DNA from 3 places in the Paracoccus sp. 228 genome. Region 2 is predicted to be linked to each of the others. Evidence: riboswitches for the same ligand, from Rfam matches in the RefSeq annotation. Region 2 holds a riboswitch; each other region holds the start of a gene.
The links. A riboswitch is a leader RNA that binds a small molecule or an ion and turns the genes downstream of it on or off. The one in region 2 is predicted to bind cobalamin.

Region 1 (4,373 bases), on a different contig from region 2:
CCAGAACTGGGTGTCGAAGGTGCCTGCCACATGGCGCAGATCGCCCGTGACCGATCCGCGCCCGTCCAGGACCGACAGTGTCGCGTTCAGGCCAGCCTCGTGCCGGGGGCGGCGGGTCTTGACGCTGCCATCGGGATTTTCCGCGTCAAGATAGGTATAGCTGGCCCCCAGGGTCAGACTGTCGGTCGCCAGAATGCGGGCCGCGACCTCGACCCCTTGGCGGGGGCTTTCGCCGGACTGGTTGCGATAGGAATAGAACGCCACGCCATCCTCGATGCCGACCAGATAGTCGGTGATCTCGTCCTCCAGCGTCTCGTTGAAATAGGTGACGTCGATGGTCCCGCGACCGTCCGGCAGCTGCGCCTCGACCCCCAGATCAAAGCCGCTGTTCTTTTCCGGGCGCAGGTCGGGATTGCCTTGATAGACGGTGCCGAAGAAGCCGGCATCGGCATACAGCTCGAAATAGGACGGATTCACCAGCCCCGTCCCGGCGGATGCGTGCAGGCGGAACGGACGGTCGGGCATCTGCCAGGAGAGACCCAGGTTCCAGCTGGTGAAATCGGCAAAGACGCGGTTCGCGTCGTGGCGCAGCCCGGCCTGGACATCCAGCCCGCTGGCCAGCATCGCGCGGTATTCCAGCGCGACCGACGACATCTCCCGGGACTGCCCCGGCGCGGTCGAGTTGCTGTCGCGCTGATGTTCCGCCAAGAGGTTCAGCAGCTGCGAGGCATCGGCGGCCGACCCGTCCAACCCCAGGCTGGTGCGGTATTTCAGCTTTTCGGTCTGGCCGCGCCGGAACGGGCTGTTGTCCTGGCTCTGCCGGGTGATGCTGTGCTGATAGTCCAGGCGCTGGACCAGGCGGCCGTCCAACGCGGTATATTCCGCCCAGACCCCGCCCTGAAACTCGTCGCGGCGGCCGAACAGGTCGGCATCGACCAGATAGCTTTCGGCATCGGTCGCGGCAAAGTTCTCGGCGTCAAAGCCGTAATCTTCGGTGGACTGGCGCAGCGCCACCCCAAGGCGCAAATCGTCGGTGGCCAGGACGTCGCCGGACAGGACGGCGGTCTTGCGGTTGATCCCGTCCTTGCCGCCGCCATCGCCCGACTGGTCATAGCCCAGATCGTCGCGCGCCGACAGCGACAGCCGCAGCCCGCCCCGTTCCCCGCGACGGCTGACATGGACCGAGGCCGCCCCGCCGTTCCCGGCCTCGACCGAACCGCCATAGGACAGGCCATGGGGCGCGTCGCGCGTGATGATGTTGATCACCCCCGCCGACGCGTTCGATCCATAGAACACCGATTGCGGTCCGCGCAGCACCTCGATCCGGTCGATGTCGGTGGTCTCCAGCCCGGTCAGGACGTATTCGTCCTCGCCCCCCGCCGCCTCGATGCCGTCGATCAGGATCAGGGTGTGGTTCGCCTCGGCGCCGCGGATGCGGACCTGTGCGATGCTGGCGCCGCTGCCGCTGACCGACACGCCGGGCAACGCGCGCAGGGCGTCCTGGACGGTGGCGATGCCACGATCCTCGATCTCGGTCGCGGTCAGGACGGTGTGGGCGCGGGCATAGCCGTCCTGGGCCACGGGCGTGATGCCGGCGGTCAGCACGATCTCGTCCAGCAGGATGGGTTCCCCCGGTGCCGGACCTTGCGCGGCGGCGGTGACGGGAAGGGCGACAAGCGTCGCCAGAAGACAGATCGGACGGCGCATCGGCACGGACCTTTCAAGGCAGGCACGGCCTGCGGCAAACAGAAATGTCCGGCACACGGACCCGGTGGGGCGCGGCAGGACGGTGACTGTCACCACTGCGGATCAGCCGCTTTCCTGGCACGCCCCGCGCCGGAAATGGGTGAGTGCTGCGGCAGGTCTCCTGGCTTGCGGGTCGATGCCTTGGCCGGCCTTCCCGGATCGCTCCAGTGGCATGATCGGCCATCGCTCTCCGCTTACAGTTGCGGGGGCAGCCCCGGATTGGCACCGGTGTTCCCTTTTGATCCGGCATGCAGGCCGGAACCGTAGCGGCGCCCTTGTGGCGCAGTGGCCCCGGAGCTGTCAACGGGATTCCGCCGTCCGTCCCACGCCCGGCAAAAGGCGGTCAGCGCCCGCCCCGGCCCGATCCCAGATCGGCCGAAATCCGTTCCGCTGCGGTGGCGACCATGCCGCCGATGCGGTCGACGGCGGCATCGGTCATGCGGTTCGTGGGGCCCGACACCGACACCCCGGCCACCGCCTCGCCATAGCTGTTCACGATGGAGGCCGCGACACAGCGCATCCCCAGGGTGCGCTCCTCGTCGTCAAAGGCAAAGCCGCGATGGCGGATCAGGGCGATGTCTGCCTGCAGCGCGTCCGCGTCGGCGATGGTCTTGTCAGTGAACCGGGTGAAGGTCGCGTCGCGCAGGAACACCGCCAGCCGCGTCTGATCGAACGCCGCCAGCAGCGCCTTGCCGATCCCAGATGCGTGCAGCGGAGACCTGGTGCCGGGCGGGAAAAACGCGCGGATCGTCTGATGCGTCTCGACCTGGCTGACGAACAGCACGTCGCCGTCGCGTTCGATGCCCAGGTTCGCCGTCTCTCCGGTCAGGGCCATCAGGTCGCGCATCACCGCACGGCTGCGTTCGACAATGTTGGTGCGCCGCAGGAAGACCGAACCAAGGCGGAACGCCTCGGGGCCGATGAACCACTCCTGCCGGTCGGGATTGTTCTCGACATAGCGACGGTGTTCCAGGGTGGCCAGGACGCGGTGCATGGTGGCGGGCGATTGGTCCAGATGCGTGGACAGCCCGGTCAGGGTGATCCCCTCATGCGCGGCCAGGGCCTCCAGCACGTCCAGCCCGCGGTCCAGGGCCTGGATGCTGGCGGCGGGCTGATCGGCCTTGCCGCTTCTTGGTCGCCCCCGCTTGCGCACCGGTTGTTGCATCGGAATCACGCCCCTTCCATCTGTAACACCACAGAAAAATAATTTCATGAAAGCCATTTTCCGGCAATGAAAAAATCGCGCGCCCATGATTTCGCTGCGAAACCTGCATTAAACCACGTTTCCGAAAAACGATTTCAAAAAAATTTACCGGTTTGCGGACCCGTGCTACACCTTGTCGCATCAAGGAGGAGCCGACCGTGAGCACCCAGAACCCGATCTTCATTCCCGGCCCGACGAACATCCCCGAGGTGCTTCGCAAGGCCGTCGACATGCCCACCATCGACCATCGCAGCCCGATGTTTGGAAAGATCCTGCATCCCGCGCTGGAGGGGGTCAAAAAGGTCCTGAAATCGACGCAGGCGCAGGTCTTCGTGTTCCCCTCCACCGGCACAGGCGGGTGGGAGACGGCGATCACCAACACGCTGTCGGCGGGCGACGCGGTTCTGGCCACGCGCAACGGCATGTTCAGCCACCGCTGGATCGACATGTGCCAGCGGCACGGCCTGGACGTCCAGATCGTGGACCAGTCCTGGGGCGAAGGTATCCCCACCGACCGGTTCGAGGAGATCCTGACCGCCGACACGGCCCATCGCATCAAGGCGGTCCTGGCCACGCATAACGAAACCGCCACCGGCGTCCGGTCGGACATCGCCGCGGTCCGCCGCGCGCTGGACCGGGCGGGGCATCCCGCAATGCTGTTCGTGGACGGGGTCAGCTCCATCGCCTGCTATGACTTCCGGATGGACGAATGGGGCGTCGATGTCGCCGTCACCGGGTCGCAGAAGGGCTTCATGCTGCCCCCCGGCCTGGCGATCGTCGGCTTTTCGCCCAAGGCGATGACCGCGGTCGAGGGCGCGGGCCTGCCGCGCACCTTCTTCGACATCCGCGACATGGCGCGGGGCTATGCCGCGAACGGCTTTCCCTATACGCCGCCTGTCGGCCTGCTGAACGGGCTGAAGGTCGCCACCGACATGCTGCTGGACGAGGGGCTGGAGAACGTCTTTGCCCGTCATCACCGCATCGCCGAAGGCGTCCGCCAGGCCGTCGCGGCATGGGGCATGACGCTGTGCGCCGCGCGACCCACGCTGTATTCCGACAGTGTCAGCGCGATCCGCACGCCGGACGGTTTCGACGCCAACCGCATCGTCAGCCATGCGCTGAACACCTATGGCGTGGCCTTTGGCACGGGCCTGGGCGATGTCGCGGGCAAGGTCTTCCGCATCGGGCATCTGGGGATGCTGACCGACGTGATGGCCCTGTCGGGGCTGGCCACGGCGGAGATGGTGATGGTCGATCTGGGCCTGCCCGTCACCCTGGGCTCCGGCGTCGCCGCCGCCCAAGCGCATTATCGCCACAGCGCGGGCCAGGCCTGCAGGCAGGCTGCGTGATGGACGCGATCCCGACCCTGGACGACATGCTGGCGGCCCGCGACCGCATCCGCCCGCATGTCCACGTCACCCCC
Region 2 (4,373 bases):
GAGAAACCCACCCACACCCCGCCGGAACTGCGCAGCGCATCCTCCAGCGCCACCACCAGCCCGCCCGAGGGATCGTCCCCCAGCGGCAGGCGGTTCGAGACGACGATCAGGCGCGGTTCGGTGGACATGGGCATTCCTCAGTTCAGCGATGCGTCAAGCCAGGCGGCCAGCGCGGCAGGGTCGGACAATCGGTGATGCGCGGCGGTGGGACCGTCGCCGATCTTGATGGCAAAGCCGCCGCGGGCCTGCGCCTCGGCCATGGCGGGTTCGTCGGTGGTATCGTCGCCCGCAAAGACCGGCACGCGCCCGGCAAAGGGCTCAAGCGTCATCAGATGCGCCAGCGCGCTGTCCTTGCCGACACCACCGGGGCGCAGTTCGACCGCCATCTTGGCGGGCTGCAGCACCAGGTGCGGGTTCCGGTCGGCCAGATCCTGCATCACTTCCTCGACAAAGGTGCGCAGTTCGGGGGCGTCCCGATAATGCAGTGCGACGCCGTGGGGCTTTTCCTCGACCAGCAAGGCGGGATGGGGCGCGGCGGCGGCATGGGCCGCGGCATGAAGGGGGCCCGCGTCGAAATCCACCCGGTGCAGGGTCTGGATGCGGCCGGGGCGCAGCGACAGTTCGGCGCCGTGGCTGCCCGCCACGATGCCCTCGAACCCATCCATATGTCCGCGCAGGTCGGCCACGTCGCGCCCCGAGATCAGCGCCACCGCACCCCCCTGCCGCCGGTACAGCGCCGCCAGCCGGTCGCGCAGCGCCTGCGTGACAACGACCGCATCGGGCCGGGGGGCGATGTCGACCAGGCAGCCGTCGAAATCCAGGAACAGGGCGGCGTCGGGGGCAAGCGGGGGTGGGGTCACGTCAGGCGGGCTCCGGCGATTGGGATATACCAAAGGGAACCCGTGACTCCCCCCGAGGGTTCACCGCCGCGTGAGGTTTTTTGACCGCCGACCCGCGCGCGTCAGTATTCGACCCCGGCCTGCGCCTTGATCCCAGACCGGAACGGATGCTTGACCTGGGTCATCTCGGTCACCAGGTCGGCGGCCTCGATCAGCGCGTCGGGGGCGCCGCGCCCGGTCAGCACCACATGGGTCATGGCGGGCTTTTCCGCCTGCAGAAAGGCCACCACCTCGGCCGCGTCCAGATAACCATAGCGCAGCGCGATGTTGATCTCGTCCAGCAGGACCATGCGGATGGCCGGGTCACGGATCAGGTCCTGCGCGCGCGCCCATCCGGCCTGCGCCATGGCGATGTCGCGGGACTTGTCCTGCGTCTCCCAGGTAAAGCCCTCGCCCATGGCGTGGAACTGGCAGATGCCGGTGAAATGCGTGGTCAGCAGCGTGCGTTCGCCCGTGTCCCACGCGCCCTTGATGAACTGCACAACGGCGCAGGGCATCCCGTGCGCGATGGAGCGCATGATCATGCCGAACCCCGACGACGACTTGCCCTTGCCCGGCCCGGTATGGACGATGATCAGGCCCTTTTCGCCGGTCTTGGTCTCCATCATGCGGTCGCGGGCGGCCTTTTTCCTGGCCATCTTGGCGGCGTGGCGGTCCTGATCCTCGGCGGAAATCGGGTCGGTCTGCGTCATCGGGTCGCTCCTTGCGGTTGACAAACGGCGGGTGCGGGGGTTTGGGTGAGGGCGTGTTGGTTCCTGTCTATGACAGGCGAAGAGGGAATGCGACAAGGCCCCGGGTCATCAGACCCGCGACCCCAAGCGCAGCCGCCCCCGCGACCGTGACCGGAGAGGTCGCCCGATCCACTGGCCCCGATTGGGGCTGGGAAGGTGGGACGACCGTCGGGGCATCCGCCCCTGAATCCGCAAGCCGGGAGACCTGCCAGCACCTGACGATGACGGGCGAACGGGGTGTTTCGCGACCGGCAGGTGATGGCCGGATGCCCCGTGCCGCCTCCTCTCGGACGCCCCTTGCCGCAACAAGGAAGGGGCCGCGATGCGCGCCGTTCTGCATGTCTGCACCACCTGTCGCGGCACCGTGCCCGACCCGGTTCCCGATGCCGCAGGGACCGATGCCGCGAGGACGGATGCCCTTGGCCCGGACGCGCCGCGCCTTGGCGCCCGGCTGCACGACCTGCTGTCCCGCACCGCCCCAGACGGCGTCGAGATCCGCCCCGTCGAATGCCTTTCCGCCTGTTCGCAGGGCTGTTCCGTCGCGCTGTCCGCGCCGGGCAAGTGGTCCTATGTCTATGGCCGCCTGACGCTGGACGACGCCGCCGACATCCTGTCGGGCGCGCGCGCCTATGCCGGGACCGCCGACGGCATCGTGCCGTGGCGCGAACGCCCCGCCGTCTTCCGCAAGCAGAGCCTTGCCCGCATCCCCCCGCATACCCTGTCGCAGGAGTGACCATGAACGACCTCGTGAAGACCCCCGTCACCGTGATCACCGGCTTTCTGGGGTCGGGCAAGACGACTCTGGTGCGCCATCTGATGGCCAACCCCCAGGGCCTGCGCCTTGCGGTGATCGTGAACGAATTCGGCACGATGGGTGTCGATGGAGAGATCCTGAAGGGTTGCGCCGACGCCTCCTGCCCGGCCGAGAATATCGTCGAGCTGTCGAACGGCTGCATCTGCTGCACCGTCGCCGACGACTTCATCCCCACGCTGGAGGCGCTGATGGCGCTTCCCGCCCGCCCGGACCACATCCTGATCGAGACGTCCGGGCTGGCGCTGCCGAAACCGTTGCTGAAGGCCTTCGACTGGCCCGCCATCCGCTCGCGCATCACCGTGGACGGGGTGATCGCCCTGGCCGATGCCGAGGCCGTGGCGGCGGGCCGCTTCGCCCCCGACGTGGCGGCGGTGGACGCGCAGCGCGCCGCCGACCCCGGCCTGGACCACGAGACGCCCCTGTCCGAGGTCTTCGAGGATCAGATCGCCTGCGCCGACGTGATCCTGCTGACCAAGGCCGATCTGGCCGGACCGGAGGGCGTCGCAGCGGCACGGTCGGCGATCGAGGCCGAGCTGCCCCGCCCCCTGCCCATCCTGACCGTGACCGAGGGCGCGGTCGATCCGCGCCTGATCCTGGGCCTGGGCAAGGCCGCCGAGGACGACCTGGACGCCCGCCCCAGCCATCACGACGGCGCCGACGACCACGAGCATGAGGATTTCGACACCGTCGTCATCGACCTGCCCGAAATCACCGACCCGGCCGATCTGGCCGCCCGCATTGCCCGTCTGGCCGCCGAGCAGAACGTGCTGCGCGTCAAGGGCCATGTCGCCGTCGCGGGCAAGCCCATGCGCCTTCTGGTGCAGGCCGTGGGCGCGCGGGTGCGCCATCAGTACGACCGCCCCTGGGGCCAGACCCCGCGTCGGTCGCGCCTGGTGGTGATCGCGGAACATGACGACGTGAACCCCGACGCGATCCGCGCCGTGCTGGAGGCCGTGCCAGCATGACCGGGCCCGCCTGATGCATGTCATCTTCCGCGAACAGGTCGGGCTGGAGCAGACCGACACCCCCTATGATCCCGGGCAGACGCCCGGCGATCTGGTGGTCCTGTCCTTTTCGGACAGCGACCTGGGGGCCTTTGCGGAGGGCTGGCGGCGCGCGGCGGGGGGACTGCCGTCCACGCGGCTGTGCAACCTGGTGGCGCTGCGGCACCCGGTTTCGGTCGACACCTATGTCGAGAACACGCTCTCGGGCGCGCGCGGCATCCTGATCCGTCTGATCGGCGGCGAGGCCTACTGGCCCTATGGCCTGGCATCGGTCCAGGACCTGGCGCGCAGGCGGGGCATCGCGCTGGCCGTGCTGCCCGCGGACGGCCGCGACGATCCGCGGCTGGAGGAGATCTCGACCGTTCCCGCCTCGGTGCTGCGCGTCCTGCGGCGGCATTGCGACCAGGGCGGCGCGGTCGCGGCGCAGGCGGCGCTGGCGCAGATGGCCGTCGCATCGGGCCTGCAGGCCGCGCCCGTGCCGGGGGTCAAGACCCTGCCCGCGATGGGGTTCTACGACCCCGACCGGGGGGTGGTCGCCGATCCGGGCCCTATTGCGGCGCTGGTCACCTTCTATCGCAGCTGGCTGGCGGCGGCGGATGTGGCGCCCATCGACGCGCTGATCCGGGCGTTGCGGGCGCGGGGCATCGCGGCGATGGGCGTCTTTGCCCCGTCGCTCAAGGCGCCGGGCCTGGGCGACTGGCTGGCCGATGCCCTGCCGGGCGGGCCTGCGCTGGTCGTGAACGCGACCGGGTTTTCCGGGGGGAACGCGGGTCCGTTCGACGGCTGGTCCTGCCCGGTGTTCCAGGTGGCCCTGTCCACCAACCGCCGCCGCGACTGGCTGGCGGCCGAACGCGGTCTGTCGCCGTCGGACCTAGCGATGAACGTCGTCCTGCCCGAGGTCGACGGACGCATCTTCGCGGGCCTC
Region 3 (4,373 bases), on a different contig from region 2:
GATCCAGGAGGTCGTGCTGCGTTACGTGTTCGGCCGCCCGACGAACTGGGCGCACGAGACGACGGTGTTCCTGTGCGCGATCTCGTTCGTCTACGGGGGCTTGCTGTGCACCGCGCGCGACCGGCACATCCGGGTCGTCCTGGTCTATGACCTGCTGCCGCCCGCCGCGCGGCGGGTGGCCGACATCCTCATCTCGGCGATCTGCGGCCTGTCCTCGGGCGCCTTCGCCTGGGCGGCCTGGCAGATGGTCAAGCGGTCCGCCTGGCGCCCCGACGGCAGCTTTCACCTCGAGACCTCGGGCTCGGCCTGGAACCCGGCCTATCCGGGCGTGCTCAAGGTGCTGCTGATGGTGGCGCTGGCGATCATGGCCCTGCAATTCGCCATCCTGACCGTCAACTATGCCCGCGGGCACAAGGGAGCCCGCTGATGGAGATCTTCGGTTCGCTGCAATCCCTGGGGATCGAGGCCGGGACGGGCCTTCTGTTCGCGCTGCTGCTGCTTTTGCTGCTGACGGGCATCCCGCTGGCCTTCGTCACGCTGCTGGTCACGCTGATCTTCGCGCTCGGGTGGTTCGGTCCGAACGTCGTGCCGCTGATCACCAGCCGCGTCTATACCTTCGTGTCCAGCTTCGTCTTCGTGTCGGTGCCGATGTTCGTGCTGATGGCCGCGATCCTGGACCGCAGCGGCATCGCCCGCGACCTGTTCGAGGCGATGCGCCTGGTCGGCGGCCGCATCCGCGGCGGCGTGGCGGTCCAGACGATCTTCGTGGCCGTCATCCTGGCCGCCATGTCCGGCATCATCGGCGGAGAGGTCGTGCTGCTGGGCCTAATCGCGCTGCCCCAGATGCTGGCCCAGGGCTATGACCGCAAGCTGGCCATCGGCGTCGTCTGCGCGGGCGGCAGCCTGGGGACCATGGTGCCGCCTTCGATCGTGCTGATCATCTATGGCCTGACCGCGAACGTCTCGATCGGCGACCTATTCACGGCCGCCTTCGTGCCGGGCTTCATGCTGGCGCTGCTCTATGTGGCCTATGTGCTGATCCGTGCCTGGCTGACGCCGGGCGACGTGCCCCCGGCCGTCACCGCCCGCGTCCCGCGGGACGAAAAGCTGCGCCTGCTCAAGGGCCTGTTCCTGCCGATCCTGGTCGTGATCATGGTGCTGGGCTCCATCTATGGCGGCATCGCATCCGTGACCGAGGCCAGCGCCGTGGGCGTGGCGGGCGTGCTGATCTCGACCGTGATCCGCGGCGAATTCACCTGGGGCCTGCTGCGCGGCGCGGCCATGCAGACGCTGCAGACGGTCGGCATGATCGTCTGGATCGGCATCGGTGCATCTGCCCTGGTGGGCGTCTTCAACCTGATGGGCGGCATCAACTTCGTGTCGGAACTGATCACCGGCATCAGCGACAACCCGACGATCATCATCCTGTTCATGATGGCGATCCTGTTCGTGCTGGGTATGTTCCTGGACTGGGTCGGCATCGCGCTGCTGACCATGCCGATCTTCGTGCCGATCATCGTCAGCCTGGGATACGACCCCGTCTGGTTCGGGGTGCTGTTCGCGATGAACATGCAGGTCAGCTTCCTGTCGCCGCCCTTCGGGCCCGCCGCCTTCTACCTGAAGTCAGTGACCCCGCCGGACATCTCGCTGGGAGAAATCTTCCGCGCCCTGCTGCCCTTCATCGGGCTGCAGATCCTGGCGGTGGGCCTGCTGATCCTGTTCCCGGCCCTGGCGATCTACTGATCGCCTGCCGTGGATCGGGGGGCATGCCGGATGCGGCGTGCCCCCTTTTCGTTCGGGGACAGGAATGTTGCACCGGCAAGCGGATTGACGGACAATCGGGGTCCGTCACCCAAGGCTGACCCATCATGCACGACCCCGAACCCGTCCCCCGTCCGGACCTGTTCACGAACAAGGACCATGACGCCTGGCTGGAGCAGTTCCTGTTCCTGCGATACACCCTGCACATGCCGGCCGAACGCATCGCCCAGATCGACTATGGCCTTGACCCTGACCATCCCGAAGCCCCGATCGCCGGCCTGTTCTGGGGCAGCCAGATCGAGCGGGACTATCCCCGGCTGGACCTTCGCCACCTGTGGCGAAAGAGGCCCGGCCAGGTTTGAAGCCCTGCGGTGTCAGGCGCTGGATCGCCCGGTGGTCTGACGCCCTATATCCGACCCCCCATCAATGCCTGGCAGGAAGGACTGGGACCAACTCCTTCCTCCGCAGGGCGCCAGCGCGTTCGACCAGCGGCGCACCGGTCGCCGGGATCAGGCTGGCATAAGCGGCGGGTGTCACAGGTGCGTCGGCCGTGGTGGCCGGGTCGGCTGCGGGCTGCTTGCCGCGGCAGTTGACTTTGTCCCCACCCGGCGGCATTTCCGTCCGTGATGGTTCCCGTGCCGGCCAAGGCCCCGGCAGGGTGAAAAGGGAACGTGGTGAGGTGTAGCCATCAGGCGCCGAATCCGCGACTGCCCCCGCAACTGTAAGCGGTAGCCGACCCCATGATGCCACTGGCGCCCCCTGCGCCGGGAAGGCGGGGAAGGCCGCGACCCGCAAGTCAGGAGACCTGCCATCATGACCTGAACCAACCCGGGCGGGGTGCCCCGGAGAAAGACCGCATGCGCCGATCCACGGCCTTCATCCGACGCGACCGCGAAGGTGGGTGGGACCCCGGTGACGCCGCTGCGCCTTTTTCAGCCCCGTCCTTCGTTTCATGAAGGACGACCATGACGACCAGAATCTTCCTGACGACCGCGGTGGCGCTGGGCCTGGGCCAGGCGGCCCTTGCCGCGCCGACCGACTATCCGCTGGTGATCGACAATTGCGGGCACCAAGTGACCATCCCCGCGCGTCCCGACAACGTCGTGTCGATCGGCCAGTCCACGACCGAGATCCTGTATGCGCTGGGCCAGGCGGACCGGATGGCCGGGACCGCGCTGTGGTTCACCCCGGTGCTGCCCGCCTTTGCAGAGGATGATGCCAGGGTTGACCGCATCAGCGACGACACGCCCAGCTTTGAATCGGTGGTGAACCGGCGCCCCGGCTTCGTGCCGACGATGTTCGCCTGGATGATCGGGGATCAGGGGGCGGTCGGCACGCGCCGGCAGTTCGCCGATCTGCGCATTCCGGCCTATGTCATGCCCACGGACTGCCAAGGCAAGGACAACAGCGTGGGCGCCGACGGCACCCGCCTTGCGCCCTTCGACATCGCGACGCTGTGGGACGGCATCGACCAGATCGCGCGCGTCATGGACGCGCAGGACGCGGGCCAGGCGCTGATCGCCGACCTGCAGGCCCGAGAGGTGGCGGTCGTGGAGCGCGCGCGGGCGATGGACCTGCCGGATGCGTCCGCGGCGGTCTGGTTCTCCTCGGCCGATCTGGCGCTGGACCCCTACATGGCGGGCGGGATGGGCGTCCCGGCCTGGATGATGGACCGCCTTGGCCTGCGCAACGTCGTGACCTCGGACGAGGAATGGCCCGCCGTAGGGTGGGAGACGATCGCCCGTGCCGACCCCTCGGTGCTGGTGATCGCGCGCATGGACCGCCGCCGCTTTCCTGCCGACGATGTCGAGGCAAAGCTGCGCTTTCTGAAAACGGACCCGGTCACGCGCCGGATGACCGCCGTGCGCCGGGATCGCATCGTCATCCTGGACGCCGAGGCGCTGCATCCCGGCATTCGCATGATCGACGGGCTGGAGGCCTTGGCGGCGGGCATGGACGGGCTGTCCGAATGACCGCCGATGTCGGGGTGCCGACCGTCCGCCGCCCCTTGGCCCCGGTCTGGCTGTGGGTGTCGCTGCTGATCGTGGCGGCCCCCCTGGCCGGCACCGCCCTGGGGGAAACGCCGATCCCCCTCTCGACCGTCTGGCAGGCGCTGGCCAACCAGATGCTGGGTGCGGGCTATCCGCTGGACCCGATCGATCAGGGTATCGTCTGGGCTTACCGCCTGCCGCGCGCGCTGGTGGCAGGGGCCTGCGGAGCGGGGCTGGCGATCTCGGGGCTGGTCCTGCAGACGCTGTTGCGCAACGCACTGGCCGACCCCTATCTGCTGGGCATCTCGGCGGGGGCGTCTACGGGGGCCGTGACGGTCGCGGTGGCGGGGATCGGCGCGGGGTTCGTGCCGATGTCGGCGGGCGCGCTGCTGGGCGCGATCGCGGCCTTTGCGTTGGTGGTGGGGTTGGCGCGCCTGTCGGGTGGCGGTCCGGGCGCGCGGGGTGCCGCGCAGATCGTGCTGGCAGGCATCGCCGGGTCGCAGCTGTTCAACGCCCTGACCAGCTTCATCATCGCGCGGTCGGCCAGTGCGGAACAGGCGCGCGGCATCATGTTCTGGCTGCTGGGCAACCTGTCGGGCGTCCGGTGGGACGATGTCGGCC

Region 1: another riboswitch for cobalamin. It lies ahead of SY26_RS17715 (TonB-dependent siderophore receptor); the one in region 2 lies ahead of SY26_RS11740 (DUF1636 domain-containing protein).
Region 3: another riboswitch for cobalamin. It lies ahead of SY26_RS14815 (ABC transporter substrate-binding protein); the one in region 2 lies ahead of SY26_RS11740 (DUF1636 domain-containing protein).

Annotation. Positions count from the first base shown of each region.
Region 1 is NZ_JYGY01000006.1:208,585-212,957, forward strand. It holds gene SY26_RS17715 (TonB-dependent siderophore receptor) at 1-1,707, opposite strand, end outside; cobalamin riboswitch at 1,840-2,027, opposite strand; gene bhcR (HTH-type transcriptional regulator BhcR) at 2,090-2,911, opposite strand; gene bhcA (L-aspartate--glyoxylate aminotransferase BhcA) at 3,109-4,299, shown strand; gene bhcB (beta-hydroxyaspartate dehydratase BhcB) at 4,299-4,373, shown strand, end outside.
Region 2 is NZ_JYGY01000003.1:433,745-438,117, reverse strand. It holds gene SY26_RS11755 (trehalose-6-phosphate synthase) at 1-128, opposite strand, end outside; gene otsB (trehalose-phosphatase) at 138-860, opposite strand; gene cobO (cob(I)yrinic acid a,c-diamide adenosyltransferase) at 962-1,591, opposite strand; cobalamin riboswitch at 1,632-1,858, shown strand; gene SY26_RS11740 (DUF1636 domain-containing protein) at 1,953-2,363, shown strand; gene cobW (cobalamin biosynthesis protein CobW) at 2,366-3,409, shown strand; gene cobN (cobaltochelatase subunit CobN) at 3,423-4,373, shown strand, end outside.
Region 3 is NZ_JYGY01000004.1:382,927-387,299, reverse strand. It holds gene SY26_RS14830 (TRAP transporter small permease subunit) at 1-427, shown strand, start outside; gene SY26_RS14825 (TRAP transporter large permease subunit) at 427-1,743, shown strand; gene SY26_RS14820 (hypothetical protein) at 1,869-2,123, shown strand; cobalamin riboswitch at 2,372-2,589, shown strand; gene SY26_RS14815 (ABC transporter substrate-binding protein) at 2,727-3,734, shown strand; gene SY26_RS14810 (iron ABC transporter permease) at 3,731-4,373, shown strand, end outside.